4 regions of the Nostoc sp. 'Peltigera membranacea cyanobiont' 213 genome follow, and region 2 is predicted to be linked to each of the others. Evidence: riboswitches for the same ligand, from Rfam matches in the RefSeq annotation. Region 2 holds a riboswitch; each other region holds the start of a gene.
The links. A riboswitch is a leader RNA that binds a small molecule or an ion and turns the genes downstream of it on or off. The one in region 2 is predicted to bind cobalamin.

Region 1: linked by a shared signal. The riboswitch ahead of CDG77_RS11125 (energy-coupling factor ABC transporter permease) and the one ahead of CDG77_RS24135 (DUF1636 domain-containing protein) in region 2 are both predicted to bind cobalamin.
Region 3: linked by a shared signal. The riboswitch ahead of cobG (precorrin-3B synthase) and the one ahead of CDG77_RS24135 (DUF1636 domain-containing protein) in region 2 are both predicted to bind cobalamin.
Region 4: linked by a shared signal. The riboswitch ahead of CDG77_RS04975 (DUF1636 family protein) and the one ahead of CDG77_RS24135 (DUF1636 domain-containing protein) in region 2 are both predicted to bind cobalamin.

Annotation. Positions count from the first base shown of each region.
Region 1 covers NZ_NOLI01000029.1:42,951-46,931, reverse strand. The annotation lists gene cbiQ (cobalt ECF transporter T component CbiQ) at 1-513, opposite strand, end outside; gene CDG77_RS11130 (energy-coupling factor ABC transporter substrate-binding protein) at 510-809, opposite strand; gene CDG77_RS11125 (energy-coupling factor ABC transporter permease) at 796-1,572, opposite strand; cobalamin riboswitch at 1,599-1,752, opposite strand; gene cbiM (cobalt transporter CbiM) at 1,911-2,663, shown strand; gene CDG77_RS11115 (PDGLE domain-containing protein) at 2,694-3,068, shown strand; gene cbiQ (cobalt ECF transporter T component CbiQ) at 3,112-3,891, shown strand; gene CDG77_RS11105 (energy-coupling factor ABC transporter ATP-binding protein) at 3,912-3,981, shown strand, end outside.
Region 2 covers NZ_NOLI01000106.1:19,266-23,246, reverse strand. The annotation lists gene metE (5-methyltetrahydropteroyltriglutamate--homocysteine S-methyltransferase) at 1-1,488, opposite strand, end outside; gene CDG77_RS24135 (DUF1636 domain-containing protein) at 1,564-1,974, opposite strand; cobalamin riboswitch at 2,272-2,414, opposite strand; gene CDG77_RS24130 (N-acetylmuramoyl-L-alanine amidase) at 2,644-3,981, opposite strand, start outside.
Region 3 covers NZ_NOLI01000033.1:2,526-6,506, reverse strand. The annotation lists gene CDG77_RS11860 (precorrin-2 C(20)-methyltransferase) at 1-230, opposite strand, end outside; gene CDG77_RS11855 (precorrin-8X methylmutase) at 233-859, opposite strand; gene cobG (precorrin-3B synthase) at 919-2,442, opposite strand; adenosylcobalamin-variant (AdoCbl-variant) riboswitch at 2,444-2,534, opposite strand; gene CDG77_RS11845 (thiol-disulfide oxidoreductase DCC family protein) at 2,920-3,333, shown strand; gene CDG77_RS38500 (hypothetical protein) at 3,440-3,562, shown strand; gene CDG77_RS11840 (LysR family transcriptional regulator) at 3,563-3,981, opposite strand, start outside.
Region 4 covers NZ_NOLI01000010.1:48,444-52,424, reverse strand. The annotation lists gene CDG77_RS04985 (extracellular catalytic domain type 1 short-chain-length polyhydroxyalkanoate depolymerase) at 1-296, shown strand, start outside; gene CDG77_RS04980 (cobalt-precorrin-6A reductase) at 341-1,084, opposite strand; gene CDG77_RS04975 (DUF1636 family protein) at 1,084-1,503, opposite strand; cobalamin riboswitch at 1,526-1,689, opposite strand; tRNA gene CDG77_RS04970 (tRNA-Val) at 1,858-1,931, shown strand; gene CDG77_RS04965 (NAD(P)H-quinone oxidoreductase subunit N) at 2,304-3,908, shown strand.

The sequences.
Region 1 (3,981 bases), on a different contig from region 2:
GATGAAAATAAACCGATACATTAGTAATAACAAATCGCTCAGAAGCACAGGAAATCGCAAGTAACGCAGAGTTTGTAATATCTCTGGGAAAGGGACAGTTAACATGAGAAAATATAAGCAAGAAACAGAAGCTAATGCTCTGGTTAAAATTCCCCATGCTTGGATACTGCCACTATGACTGATATAAATATAGAAGTGTCCGAGAGTTAATCCATACCACGAGTCTAATTGCACCTTGGACAAATCAGTAATTGCAACTCCATTCACCATCAAGGCTGGTAAACTCGTCAAACAAAAAACTATGGTGAACATTAACAACCGAAAATAAACACCAGCTGGAATTTTTGCATAAATAACTGTCCAAACACCCAGCCAAAGCGCTATCAAAATTTGTACTAGCGGATGGGTAACAAGGGAAATTGCAAGAGTAGTAAATGCAAAAATTATTTTATGTTCTGGTGGTAATCTTCGCAGTCGATTAGTGTAAGCTAAAGTGTCTAGTTGCAGGCTCATTCTTCACGTTTTTGTTGGGAACGTCCTTTATACAACCCAATTGCATAACCGACTACTCCCGCACCTAAAGCTGCTTGCGAAGCAAATAATAAGCTTTCTATTTCTCCACTAGCTGGTTCAAAAAATGATTTAAACCAGGGTTTATATCCAGGCTGGATTTCAGTAATTGCTTTTTCAGCTTTGTCATCAGAACCGGCAAATTCCCCACCACGTACAAATATTAATGGTGCAACTGCTAAAGCTAAGACAGCTACTACCAACAGCCAGTTACTCAACCCTTTTTTAGATTGACTCATTACCATTTCCTCGCTTGATTAATTGCAACAGTTCCAATTCTTGAGGATTATAAGATTGCAGCCAGTTCCATACCAACACAGTTAGTAATCCTTCACTAATTGCTAAGGGAACTTGAGTTATAGCAAAAATTCCGGCGAACTTGATAAATGAAGCAATAAATCCACCAACGGGGGCAGGAAAAGCTAGGGCGAGTTGAATAGAAGTGATAACGTAAGTGAGTAAATCTGCGATCGCAGCTGCGAGAAATATGGCGATTCTTTGTTTACCACCCAACTTCATTGTCAGATTATATATCCAGTAAGCTGCAAAGGGCCCTGCGATCGCCATCGAAAAAGCATTTGCCCCCAGCGTCGTCAAGCCGCCATGTGCCAGTAACAAAGCTTGAAATAACAATACCAAGCTACCTAAAACTGTCATGGTGAGGGGACCAAACAGCACCGCACCTAACCCTGTCCCTGTCGGATGAGAACAGCTACCTGTGACGGAAGGGATTTTCAACGCTGACAACACGAAAGTGAAAGCACCAGCCAAGCCCAGTAGTAGTTTTAGTTCCGGGTTAGCTTGGGTAATGCGTGTCAGACTACGCAATCCTAATAAAAAAAATGGTAATGCCACAACCCACCAAAAAATTGCCCACTGCACTGGTAAAAAACCTTCCATAATGTGCATGGCATAAGCGGGTTGGGGTAAACCAACTACCAAGTAAAAACTGATAACTCCCATCAGGGTTAGACTAACTAACGCCTGTTTTTTTCTTTTCATAACCTGTACCTCGCAGATTTATGTAAACGAATTGGTTCCCATCGGCGGGCATCCTGACTCACCTAATTTTGGCTCACAGTTGCGGGACAGCGCCGGATTCACACCGGACTTTCCCCCTTGCGTCCGATAGCGCAGCGTGGCGTTATGCTCCCCATCAGAACCGATTGGAGTAACTATATCACCATTACTCAAGCATCAAAACCGCGAACACAATAATACGATCGATCTAAATTGTATTTAATATGCCCCCCTAGTGGATTGAAGTTTCTAGAGAATACGTGGTCTACTAGACAACTGGACGCTTAAATCAATCTGGCTGCAAAGGACACTTCTTAAACATGGAAACAATACCATTTATGGGTGCTTCGTCCTTCGGCTGGCTGTACTGGGTAATACAGCCGCATTTAGCTATGCACATTCCAGATGGCTTCTTGAACTTACCCGTTATCCTTGTCACCTGGATAATTGCTCTTGCTTTAATTACACTAGCTATTAAGCGATCGCAAGCAGAATACCAAGAACGAGCAGTACCTTTAATGGGAGTTTGTGCAGCATTTATCTTTGCAGCGCAAATGATCAATTTCCCGATTCCAGGAGGCACTTCTGGACACCTTTTGGGCGGAACACTAGCTGGAGCTTTATTAGGGCCTTGGGCTGGATCGCTAGTTATGGTTGCAGTGTTTATCGTGCAAGCTGTTCTATTTCAAGATGGTGGACTAACAGTTTTAGGGGCGAACATCTTTAACATGGGATTAATCGGTACCTTTGGTGGTTACTATCTCTATCGCACAATAAGATTTGCTACTGGGCGCGATACCTTACGAGGTATGACAATTGGTGCGGCGATCGCTGCTTGGACAAGCGTAGTGGTAGCTTCAGTTATGTGTGCCTTAGAACTAGCTGTGTCTGGAACGGTTCCTCTGGCGGTAGGTTTAACAGCAATGGCTTCTTGGCATGTCGTAATTGGCATTGGCGAGGCGCTGATTACCGTAGTAGCACTTAGTTTTATTTGGCGGACTCGACCTGATTTATTTTACGATCCACCCCGTCAGACAAAATCACCTATGTCTCGTCCAGTCTCTCGTTATTAAAAGGTGTGACTAAATCAGGATTTAATACTTATGAGTAGCAATCTCTCGCGATCGCGCAACCGGGCTTTTGTTATCGCTGGCTTAGGTATTGCCTTATTGATTGCAATTTTCCTTTCGCCACTAGCAAGTAAAAACCCAGATGGGCTAGATAGAGTTTCCCAAGACCTAAAGTTTGACAGCAAAGAACTTGGAGAGAAACCCGCTCAGAAATTACCCTTTTATGGAATTTTTGATGAGTATGCCCTCAGAGGAGTACCAGAAGCGATCGCTACTCCATTAGCTGGATTAATTGGAACATTAGCAACTTTCGGTTTAGCTTGGGGTATTGGCAAACTAGTTATTCGTGGTTCTAGTTTACCTTCTACACAGTATGACGCTGATTCCGACTCAGATGCGCCAGATTAACAATTCGTAATTAGGAATCAAATACAGATAGGAACTTAACATCATGCTGCTGCACGTTGGAGTATTTGTATTAGATGTCGATAGCAAACAAGCGACTCTCTGGCACAAACTCGCTCCCCGTACCCGGATACTTTGTACCTTATTGTTTGTGTTTGCCAATGTTCTCACACCAGATGGGCATTGGTGGACTTGGGCTATTTATGGATTAGCTTTAATCAGCCTCATATTGCTAAGTAAAGTCACTCTATCAGTACTAGTGAAACGGTTAGCAGTTGAGTTAACGTTTATTAGTGTGGTTCTGTTGGGTACTTTATTTCGGGGTGGTGGTGAGGTGTTGTGGTCTTGGGGGCCATTGCAGATTACAACGGTGGGGTTAACTGTCTTAGGTAGTGTCACGCTTAAGGCTCTGTTATCGCTGCTAATACTAAACTTACTAACTTTAACCACTTCGGTAACAGCCCTCCTTCATGCCCTGTTGGAATTGAGAACTCCACCACTATTAGTTGCAATTCTGGCATCGATGTATCGCTATATCAGTGTGTTGATTGGCGAGTTTAACGCTATGCGTCGGGCGGCAGAGTCTCGAAATCTGATGAACAGGAATCGCTCTATTCGGTTAATTGTTGGCAACATGATTGGAGCGCTATTTATCCGCACTTACGATCGCGGAAATCTCGTTTATCAGGCGATGCTCTCACGAGGCTATCAAGGAGTGCCACCAATGATGGAAAAAGTCTCGCTAGGGGGACAATCTGATGTTGTAGCTTTAAGTCTGACTGTAATTTTGGCACTATTGGGTCAGGCTATTTACTGGCGGAAATAACTTTTTTTCGTGTTATCTCAATGCACCATAATCCAATATCAATTCAAAATCTTAGCTATACCTATCCTGATGGGACTCAAGCTTTAGACA
Region 2 (3,981 bases):
TTCAGTGAAAGCGAAGCCTGATAACTGCTGTCCAAAAAATTCCACCATATCGGTGCGTTCAAATTCACCATGAACTAAAACATCTAATCCTAATTCCTCTTGTAGTTTAATGCTTTCAGCAATTTGAACATCAATTGCAGCTTCGTATTCTGACTGACTCAATTCACCCCGTTTGTAACGCATTCGGAGTTGGCGAACTTCAGAGGTTTGGGGAAAGGAACCAATTGTAGTTGTCGGGAACAGAGGAAGCGAAATTTGTGAATCAAGCCGCAATCCATAGGATAAGGAGCGCTGAAAATCATCAGTCTTCAGAGTTTTCAGTCTTTCTTCAACTGACTGATTTGCTGGATTAAACTCCTCGAACTTACTCCAGCTAGTCTCGATCAATTCTTGCTCTGCTTTAGTGTTTTCTCCTGTTATTGTCCGAGCCAAGAAAACCACTTCTTGAAGTTTCTGTTCAGCAAAACTCAAGACATTGCGTAGCTGTGATGGTAATCGTTTTTCTCGTTTGGCATCGTAGGGAACAAATTGTAAGGAAGCAGATGGTTGAATATGTATAGATGTTCCATGTAAAGTCTCTACAATCTCTTGTAAAATGGGAATAACTTTCTCGGAACGAATTTGCCAAATATTTCTTGCGTCTATAATTCCTGCACCTAGTCGCTTATTTGGTGGAAAACCGTAGGTTTTGATTAACTCTAAATTACGTCCTCGTGTAAAATCTAAACTAATTGCACTAACTGGCAATTCCATTACCCAAGAGTAGGTTTCCCCCAAATCATCAAAATAAGTAACCAAGTGTAGGGGTATTTCAACTGACGAAAGTGATTGATAAACTGTTTGAAAGTGTGATTTCCAAGAATTCGCATCACCTAAAACAAGTGCAGGTTCATGTATTTGCACTTCTTCTACTCCCAGATTTTTTAATTCAGTGAGGAGGTTTTTGTATAGCGGAATTAACTTTGATACTGCTTGCTGAATATTTAGTGATAGTTTGCTTAAGCGCAGCAGAGTACAGGGGCCAAGTACAATCGGAATTGCCCGTTTACCTAATATTTTTTGAGCGCGGCTAACTCGTTCTAAAAAGTCACTGAAATCAGACGGTAATGTTGATTCTGCAATTTCCGGGACGAGATAGTGATAGTTAGTATCAAACCACTTGGTCATTTCCAAGGCAGGAATTCCTTCTTTACCCCGTGCCATTGTAAAGTAGCGTTCTAACCCGGAAAGCTGTTGAAATCTTTCAGGAATTAGCCCAAAACGAAATGTCCAGTCAAGTACATGATCGTAGAGAGTTGTGTCTCCAATTCCAATATGGTCAATTCCGGCTTCAAGTTGGGTTTTCCAGTTAGATTCCTCGACTTTTTGCACGGTTTGGAGTAATGATTCTGACTCTAGATTACCACTCCAAAATGCTTCTAGCGCTTTCTTGACTTCCCGGTTTTTACCAATGCGGGGATAGCCTAATGTTGCTGTTTGAATCTGCATTACTTTCTATTCCTTTGAAGATTAATGATTTAGGTACTAGTAATTGGGAACTGGAAAATTTTACCCAGTCATCAATTAACAACAACTTATATTTAATTTTGCCCACTTATTTAGTGGTGGAATACTTGCCAGAATACCTTTTTTTAAAGGTTCAGGGCGTTCTGACCAAGACAGTGAACCATTGGGTTTAGCATAATATTGACTAGCACATTGCAAAATAGCAGATGCACTACTATCAACTGGTAAATCACCAAAGAGATAGGTTGATTTACCTTCTGCAACAAAAGCAATAACACAAGAACGACTACAAGCACTCATGCATTCAACTCCCTGAATGTGGAATTTATTTCGCAATTCCCAATTGAGTGCAAGTTGTTGAAGTTGTTGTAGTAGTTGTTCACCTTTACTTTCACCAACTCGTTTACCGTCTTGCCACACGCTGTCACAAGTCGTGCAAACAAATAAAGTATGTTGTTTATTGAGCATTAATTTTGAAGTTTGTAGAAAGAAGTCTGAATCGCAGATATGACAACTTTTTGCAGTCGTGCAACTGCAAAAACTTGTAAATTTGGCAACAATGATGTTACAAAAGCTTTCACGCCAATAAAAAACTAGCGCAAATGACAGTTGCACCAAAGCATAATTGCAATTATCAATAAACTGCCTATAATTTCACAGCCATGAGTAGTCTGTGGGGTATCTCTGGCATTATGAGAATGTGAAACTGATGTATCGTTGAAATATTTTTAGGAGTATTCACCTGTACCTCGCAGATGGGTATGAGTTTGTCTGTTACTTTCGGCGGGCATTCTGACTCACAAGGCAAACCTTGATTACAGCTGCGGGACAGCGCCGGATTTACACCGGACTTTCCCCGTTTCCTCTAGTGGCTGTTCCCCACTAGAACCGAGTTCTAAACTTAGACTATATCATTGTTTACAGTTTAATGCAAAATTCAATCACCTGTTTTGTTATTGCCGGAAAACTCTGATTTAGGGAGATCCAAAAAATAAAATATCCAGCCGGATCAAGGATCTTATGTCCACACGACTATATCTTTGGCGATGAAAGCCCTTCCCTACGGGACGCTGCGGAACAGACGAAAGCGACGGCTGGTCACTTTATGATTGGTAAGTGCCTTCACAAGAAACTTACTTACCTTTGCTGTAAATACTGGAGGATACCGCGAACGATCGCCTCAGCCATCCGATTATCATACTCTGGGTTCGCCAGTCTGGGGTTATCTTCAGAACCTGTTACAAAACCAGTTTCTATTAAAATTGCGGGCATAGAACTTTTTCTCAGCACATAAAATCTAGCTCGTTTTACTCCTCGGTCTTTTAATGTCGGAATGCCTTGAAGAATGCTTTTGTGAACCACTTGCGCTAAACGATAACCCCGGTCGTAATGATAGGTTTCTAAACCATTTGCACTAGGGTTGTTATCAATTGAATTTGCATGAATGCTCACGAATAAGTCTGCATGAACATGTTCTGCCATGACAACTCTAGGAGCAAGATCGATAAAATAGTCAGCATCCCTTGTCATGATGACTTTAATACCATTTTGCTCTAAAAGTGAGGCGACCTTTTTACCAATCCTCAAGATGATATCCTTTTCTTGCAGTCCATGAAGACCAATAGCACCTGCATCTTTTCCCCCATGTCCAGGGTCGATAATTATGACTATTCGTCCTTTGGGAGGACGAGGTATAGGTTGTGAGGTTTCGGATGCAGTCGTTGGTGGAGACTCAGGGTCTGGGAATGCTGTTGGTAAAGGAGGAAAAACAATTGGGGGTTTTGTTATAGAAGCAGAGGGTGGTAAAACTAAGCGATCGCGCTGAAATTCTAATGCTAATATTTGAGAACTAATTTGGTTGAGTTGCTTAATTTGTACCCTAGACACAGGTTGAATATAAATTACTACGGTTTCTCTTTCTTGCTGTTGTAGACGTACTCTCAACACGGGACTATTTGCATTCAAAGTCGGCCCGGTAATATTGCTTGCGAGTTTAGCATTAGGGATAGCGATTCGGTAAAGAGCTGTTTGTCTATCCCAGTTACTAGTGACATTTGATAAACTGCGATCGCTTCTAATTAGCAATTGTGTACCATTGCTTCCCAGTTCTACAGACTCAATTGTGGAAGGGGGAGTAGGTACTTGGGTAACTGGGTTAGGTTGATTATTGCTTTGTTGTAACTTGACTACTCCACTACTAGGTAACAGTACTATACCGTCGCTACCACTAACCGTTGCCTGCCAATCAGGACTATTTTTGTCTATCCGTAAGGTTATGCGGACAGTGGGAATTGTACTTTGTAGTTGAGTAAATTGGATGCTATTGACATCGTATCGGTTGATAAACTGCTGCTGTTGCAGATTAGGCGATAGAGTTGCACCTTTAATATTAATGTCTATAACGCTACGATTATCGCTGCGATTTACCTTAATTTCTGAATTATTACTGCCATTAGTACGGATAAAAAATCCATC
Region 3 (3,981 bases), on a different contig from region 2:
ATAGACTTGGCCTTTTCTGGCTCCAAAGCGCGGGGGAGATGATATAACACCTCGATTTGATTGCCAGGAAGATATTGCGCCACGATCGCTCTAGCGATACTCTCTTTACCTGTGGCTGATTGATAAGCTACCACAGGAGCCGCACGTAATAGCCGCAGCGCTTTCAAAGTCAATAGTTCTGGATCGCCTGGGCCAACACCAATTCCATAGAGACGACCTTTGGTTTTCATATTCATTCTTCCTCCGTTGCCAGGGCGTTAACTGCTGCTGCTGCGATCGCACTTCCACCGCGCCGACCATGTAAGGTTAAAAATGGTACATTTCTGCTATCTGCCGCCAATGCTGCTTTCGATTCGGCTGCACCGACAAATCCAACTGGGAAGCCTAAAATAATTGCAGGTTTAGTAGCTCCTTCATCAAGCATTTCTAACAGTCTAAATAGGGCTGTGGGCGCATTCCCAATTGCGATTACCGATCCTTCCAGGTGCGATCGCCATAATTCCAAAGCTGCTGCCGACCTTGTAGTACCCATCTTTTTAGCAATTTCTGGTACTTCCGGCTCGTTGAGGGTACAGATAACTTGATTGTTTGCAGATAACCGTCGTCTGGTAACGCCATCGGCAACCATCCGGCAATCGCATAGAATTGGCGCTCCCTCTGCTAAGGCTGCCCTTGCAGATTGTACTGCTGTTGGTGAATATCCCAAGTCAGTAACAATATCCGTCATCCCACAGGCATGAATGAGACGCACGGCAACTTTTGCTACATCTGGTGGCAGGACATCTAAATTCGCTTCTGACCGGATGATTGCAAAAGAATTACGGTAAATTTCGTTGGCATCTCGGATGTAGTCGGGCATTCGATTTGGGATTTTAGATTTTGGATTGACTTGAGAAGGGAACCTAAGTGTTTATTGAATCAGAGTTGTAATTGAGCGATCGCACATCGATTGCTAAATTCCCCAAAAGATTCATTGGGATTTAAGCGTTGAATTTTATATACATATAGCATCCGCTCTATTAATGCAGGTAGTTCGGTAAAAGTCACATATTGATATATTTCCCGTCCAAATTTCTGCTTGCTATCACCAACATAAACGTGATAGCCTTCTACAATTCCACCGTCAGCCTCAAAGTTGACACCGAGCAGAGTAATATCACTCTTGCTATGCTGGGCGCAGGATTTTTCGCAGCCACTGAAGTGGATATTAACTGGGCAATCCAGAGTAAGGCGAGTTTCCAGATATTCAGCTAATGCCAACGCATGACTTTTAGTGTCTGTGGCAGAAGAAGCACAACCCTTGTTTCCCGAACAGGCAACTAATGCACTCTTAATGTTAGTTGCAGAGAAATCTAATCCTAAAAAAGCGATTTCACTTTGGACATCATCAACCCATTGCTGAGGAATGTCTGCAATCAGCAAATTTTGCCAGGGAGTTAACCGAAGAGTGCCGCTACCATATTTTGCTGCTAAATTTGCTAAACCCTTCATCTGTGTACTTTCCAATCGTCCCAGAGGTAATACGATACCAATATAAAATAAGCCTCGCTGACGTTGGGGATGGATACCAATATGCTGATACTTGCCCTCTCCTGGCAAAATAGTAGAGAATTCCTTTAGGGGTTGGGGGGTTAGGTATTTTCCCGTTTCACCGTCCAAAAGCGGGAAAGGTAAACGTTGCTGAACTTCTTGGAGATAATTTTCACAACCCAAAGTGTTCAATAACTCTAAGAGACGTAGCCGCCGCTTATTTGTAGTATTAGTATGAGCTAGATAGACCTCTGTCAAAGCTGCCAAGACAGGTAAACATTGCTTTGGTGTTAACAAAATCCCCATATCGCTAGGCGGTTGGCCCTTTGCGCCGACACTGAGATAAAGGCGGAAGTAAACATCAGCATTGACTAAGACAGCAGCAAATAGGATATCATTCAAGCGATCGCACACGTGAATTATTCCACCGCCATCAAAGCAAACGCTAAATTTTGCCGATAGTCCTGAAAGCGCCGGATGTGCGGCAATATAATTATCCCAATCTTCGACAAAAGGGCGAGTGTCGATTAATTCTTGCGGATCGATACCAGCAGTTGGGCTGGTCATAATATTACGGATATGGTCTACAACAGAATTGTGAGAACCCAATCCCATAAGCTGTAAATGCTTCAAAACCTCAGCATTTATCCCCGTGCGGATCTCGCGGACTTGTAGGTTAGCTCGATTAGTCACATCCACATAGCCGCCACCATACTGCTCTGCTATGTCTGCGATCGCATGGCACTGCTGAGTGCTAATAATTCCACCTGGTATTCTAATGCGAGATAATATCCCATCGGCGGCGGGTGTAGTATAAAACAAGCCAGGACAAGTGGCAAATCCAGAAAGCAAATTTAGAACTCCTTCCCCGTGCGACGCAGGGAGTAGACGGTGATTGTGTCTTGATGACATCTTGAAAGTTGGCATTCTGACTTGGGCTATCCCATTACAGCTGCGGCACAGTCCCGGAATTTCACCGGAGTTTCCCAACTCCAAGCTTTAATAATTTAGCACGAGAAGGTAGTTAGAAAATTTAACACTTCCGAATTAGGACTAGTATTTGATTTTTGAAATATGTGTAGTGGCGCGGCAAGGGTAAAATGTTGCAATAGATTTTAGAGAAAATTGAGATAAATCAATATTTTCTGCTTTACAACTTTATGCCACGTAGGGTGCGTTAGCATAGCGTAACGCACCATCAGCTTGGGATGGTGCGTTACGACGTTCCGTCTAACGCACCCTACAGATACTTTCAAAAATCTTAAGTATATGAAGTGAATCGTATTACTTTAGTGAGGCAAGAGCGATCGCTACGGTTTTCTAAGCTAGAATACCAAAGTTGTGTTTAGACAGATCCGACAAGTCAATTGCCAAAAAGCTGTTATTTCCATGAACTACTACGTAATCTACGACGGAAATTGTAATCTCTGCGTTACTTTAGTGCAATTGCTAGAAACCTTAGACAAGGGAAAGTTATTTCGCTACGCTCCCATGCAAGATGAACAGACACTTTTACAGTGGGGAATTACAGCCCAAGATTGCGAACAGGGAGTAATTTTAATTGATGGCAATGAACCTCAAAGACGTTGGCAAGGCAGTAACGCCGCAGAAGAAATTGGGCGGTTATTGCCAGTAGGAAGTATATTTGTAGATGCTTATCGAGCCTTACCGGGGATGAAATGGGCAGGCGATCGCTTTTACGAACAAATCCGCGATAATCGTTACACCATATTTGGTAAGCGTTCTAGTACTTATGAATCGGCATACTGTGCTGATGGAAACTGCAAGGAATCCAAGCGTTAGGGATTTCCAAGTAAAAAAATATTCCGTCGCAGAGGGACAAGGGGGACAAGGAAGACAAGGGAGACAAGGGAGACAAGGAAGAAAGAAGTCTAGTTGAGTAGACAAATTGAATAATTTATTTTTTGGAGTTCCCTTAATTATTAAACACGATCGCAATGCTTCTATAAAACAGTTGCTTGCAACTCAAATCGCGCCTAAGCGTTTGGCGATCGCCTTTTTAACTGATTAATTAACCACAGACACTTCTGACAATTTGTAGAAACTCCCGTAAAACAGGTGTCATATCCTCTTGTCGCCACACTACAGCCGTTTCTACTAATGGTGTTTTTTCTTCTAAAGTGCGATAAACTACACCAGCCCTTTGAAGATTTTGCAAAGAAGACGGTACGATCGCAATCCCCATTCCTGCTGACACTAGCCCGATAATTGTCTGCATTTGGATTGCTTCTTGAGTCACTTTTGGGCTAAAATTCCCTTGCTGACAAAGACTCAGGATTTGATCGTAAAGTCCGGGGCCCAAATAGCGGGGGAACATAATAAAATTTTCGTTCAAGAGCGATCGCACTGAAATATTTTCTTGTCTAGCTAACAAATGAGTTTCTAGGAAAGCCACAATTAGTCCTTCCTGCTGAATACATTCTTGATTAA
Region 4 (3,981 bases), on a different contig from region 2:
TTGTTTCTATTTCAGACATGGTAAGCTTTTGGCGATCGCACGATCGATGTATTTCACCCAGCCCATCGCCACTGCTTTCTGACACGAACTCTAGCAAAAGCTCAAAAGTGAAAGCTACTCAGTACTTAAATTGTAGTGGCAACTCAGAGGTCTTACAGTTAGCTGTAGTAGATGGGGGACATTTTTGGCCTGGTGGTGCTTCAACCGATCCGAACCTAAATAAATTCAATGCTAAACTTGGCTTGAATGCCAGTCAGACAATTTGGGACTTTTTTCAACGCCACAGTTTATCTTAAGCTGATGAAAGAAAATTCCCCATCGAAGCTTTTGCCTGATTGGACTAATCGTGTAACTTGTCAAATAGCCATGCCAAAACACCATCAACATCAGCAACCTGCTCTCCTGGCGGTATGGCTGGACGGTTTATCATAACGACCTTCACACCCAGTTCTCGCGCTGCAACAATTTTGGGCTTTGTGGCATCGCCGCCGCTATTTTTGCTCGCGATGGTATCAATATTATTATCAATCAGGATTTGCCTTTCATTATTGAGGGTAAAGGGCCCGCGATCGCACAATATCCTTCCTGCGGGTACTAAAGCATCATCAGTGGGAGGGTCAATCATCCGCATCAGAAACCAAATTTTCTCTAGGTGAGCAAAGGCGGCTAGTTCTTGCCTCCCAACTGTCAAAAATACTCGCTGTGCCTGGTTTTGCAGAGATGTGGCGGCGGCTTCAACGCTGTCAACTTCAATCCAGCGATCGCCACTTTCTTTTTCCCAAGGCGGGCGAATTAACATTAGATGGGGTACTCCAACTTCAGTTGCAGCATCTGCCGCATTGAAGGAAATCTGACTTGCAAAAGGATGGGTTGCATCAATTAATAAGTCGATTTGCATTTGACGCAAATAGCTAGCCAATCCCACCACACCACCAAAGCCTCCAACCCGGAAATCGCCCAACGGAATTGATGGTTCACGGGTACGACCAGCTAGAGACGTGATTGCTTCTAAGCCTTTAATAGTCGCCACTTTAGCAGCTAGTTCTGCGGCATCTCCCGTCCCACCCAGAATCAAAACGCGCATCATTGAGATAAAGGTGGAATCTTTGCCAAAATGCCCTTTTTCAGCGCTTCTGGGCGTTCTGACCAAGGTAGTAAACCATCTGCTTTGCCATAGTATTGACTAGCGCATTCTAGTACCGCAGATGCACTACCATCAACGGCTAAATCGCCAAACAAATATGTTAATTTACCTTTGGCAGCAAAGGCAACTACACAAGAACGATTGCAAGCACTCATGCATTCAACTTCTTGAATTGGGAATTCATCTCGTAAGTTCCAATCTTGTGCAAGCTGCTGAAGTTGGTTTAGAAGTTTTTGACCGCCACTTTCACCTAAGCGTTTTCCCTCTTGCCAAACGCTAGCACAAGTTTTGCAAACAAATAAAGTATGGTCAGCAACACCCAAGGGATTCGTTGGGGAAATATTTACAGTAGTAGTCATCTGTACCTCGCAGAGATGTGGAACTGTTAAATCTATTTCGGTGGGCATCCTGACTCACTGAATTTGGAATTTTAGATTACATCTCAAATTGGTTCACAGTTGCTCCCAAGCGCCGGATTTGCACCGAACTTTCCCCGTTACCTCTGGTAGCTGCTCCCCACCAGAACCGAATGACCTTATCGATCATACACTAGGGTCATCTGAGAAAATTTTAATCAATTGCGATCGACTCGGTTTTTGCTACAGATGAGAAATGACTCCTGAACTCTGTTTGATAATAAACTTCGCCTGATTTGGGTCTTTTTCTTGCTCGATTCAAGAAGTATATGCTAATATTGATAATCGTGTGGTTAAGGACGTATAGCTCAGTTGGTTAGAGCGCTACGTTGACATCGTAGAGGTCACTGGTTCGAATCCAGTTACGTCCATTCTAAATTTGTACAGTGACTAATTATTTGTCGTAGGTGACAAATAAGTGTCGTTATGACTAATTATCTGTCTTTGTGACAAGTTAATGTTATTTAAGCGCATTATAAAAAGTTGAGTCCATTTGTTGCCTGCCACCAAAAGACTTTAGATGACTTTTTAGAAAAATTCTGGATATATTACCGAAAATTATTAGCTTACCGAGATTCCCCTAGTCCAGATAAAGCCTAAGAGCTTCTAGCGCCGCTTCTCGATCGAATTTTGCTAATGTTAAATATTAAGCTCTTGTTCAAAGAGGTAGTCCGGGAATTAGAAAACTTGCTAGAGTGAACAGAGTTAGCCTTAATGTCTAATCGCCAAAACCTATACATATCATGGATTTTGCTAATATTGCATCCCAGTTGAACGCTGGAACGATTTTACCAGAGGGGATTGTTATTCTCACCCTCTTGGGGGTTTTGATTGTTGATTTGATTTTGGGGCGTACATCCGCACGCTGGATTGGATATCTAGCGATCGCAGGTTTATTTGCTTCCATTGTCGCCCTATATTTTCAATGGGACAATCCTAATCCCATCTCTTTTACCGGTGGCTTTAATGGTGATGACCTGAGTATCGTCTTTCGCGGCATCATTGCCTTGTCTGCGGCTATTACCATACTGATGTCAATTCGCTACGTCGAGCAGAGCGGCACCCCATTAGCAGAGTTCATCGCTATTTTGCTGAGTGCTACTCTTGGAGGGATGTTTTTATCCGGGGCTAGTGAGTTGGTGATGATTTTCATCTCCCTAGAAACCCTGAGTATTTCCTCTTACTTGTTGACAGGTTATACCAAGCGTGACCCACGCTCCAATGAAGCGGCGCTGAAATACTTGTTAATTGGAGCTTCCAGTACAGCAATATTCTTGTACGGTGTATCACTGCTGTATGGGCTATCTGGAGGACAAACTGAACTAAGTGCGATCGCAAATGGCATTGCCACAGCAAAAGTGGGACAATCTTTAGGTTTAGTGATTGCCTTAGTTTTTGCGATCGCAGGTATTGGCTTTAAAATCTCTGCCGCACCTTTCCACCAGTGGACACCAGATGTTTACGAAGGCGCTCCCACCCCAGTCATCGCCTTTTTATCTGTCGGTTCCAAAGCAGCTGGGTTTGCCCTAGCCATCCGCTTACTGACAACAGCCTTCCCCCTTGTTGCTGATGAGTGGAGGTTTGTCTTCACTGCTCTAGCCGTTCTGAGCATGATTTTGGGTAACGTAGTCGCCCTAGCTCAAACCAGCATGAAACGAATGCTAGCTTATTCATCCATTGCCCAAGCTGGGTTTGTGATGATTGGCTTGATTGCTGGGACACAAGCAGGGTATGCCAGTATGATATTTTACCTACTGGTTTACTTGTTCATGAACCTGTGTGGCTTTACCTGCATCATCCTGTTCTCACTGCGGACAGGAACCGACCAGATTGCCGAATACTCTGGTTTATATCAAAAAGACCCACTCCTAACACTGGCGTTGAGTATTGCCCTGCTTTCCTTGGGTGGTATTCCACCATTGGCTGGGTTTTTCGGCAAGATTTACCTATTCTGGGCTGGTTGGCAAGCAGGACTTTATTGGTTAGTCTTGCTGGGCTTAGTTACCAGCGTCGTTTCCATCTACTACTATATTCGCGTAGTTAAGATGATGGTAGTCAAAGAACCCCATGAAATGTCCGACGCGGTGAAGAATTATCCACAAGTGCGTTGGGATTTGCCTGGGCTAAGACCCTTGCAAGTCGGGTTGGTGGTAACATTAATTGCTACTTCCATAGCAGGAATTTTGTCGAATCCACTGTTTACATTGGCGAACAATTCCATCTCCCATACCCCATTTTTGCAAGCAACAATCAACAGTAATGTCAAAGCACAAAATCTACTGCTTTTGCCAAAGTTAGATTCGGTTAGTCAGTCTCAACCTTCAGTTGATTCTACCGCTAAGATTTAACCGAGTCTCAGTACAACTTTGTTATCAAAGACACGCCTGTTTGCTAATTAGCAGACAGGCGTTTGTCATACAG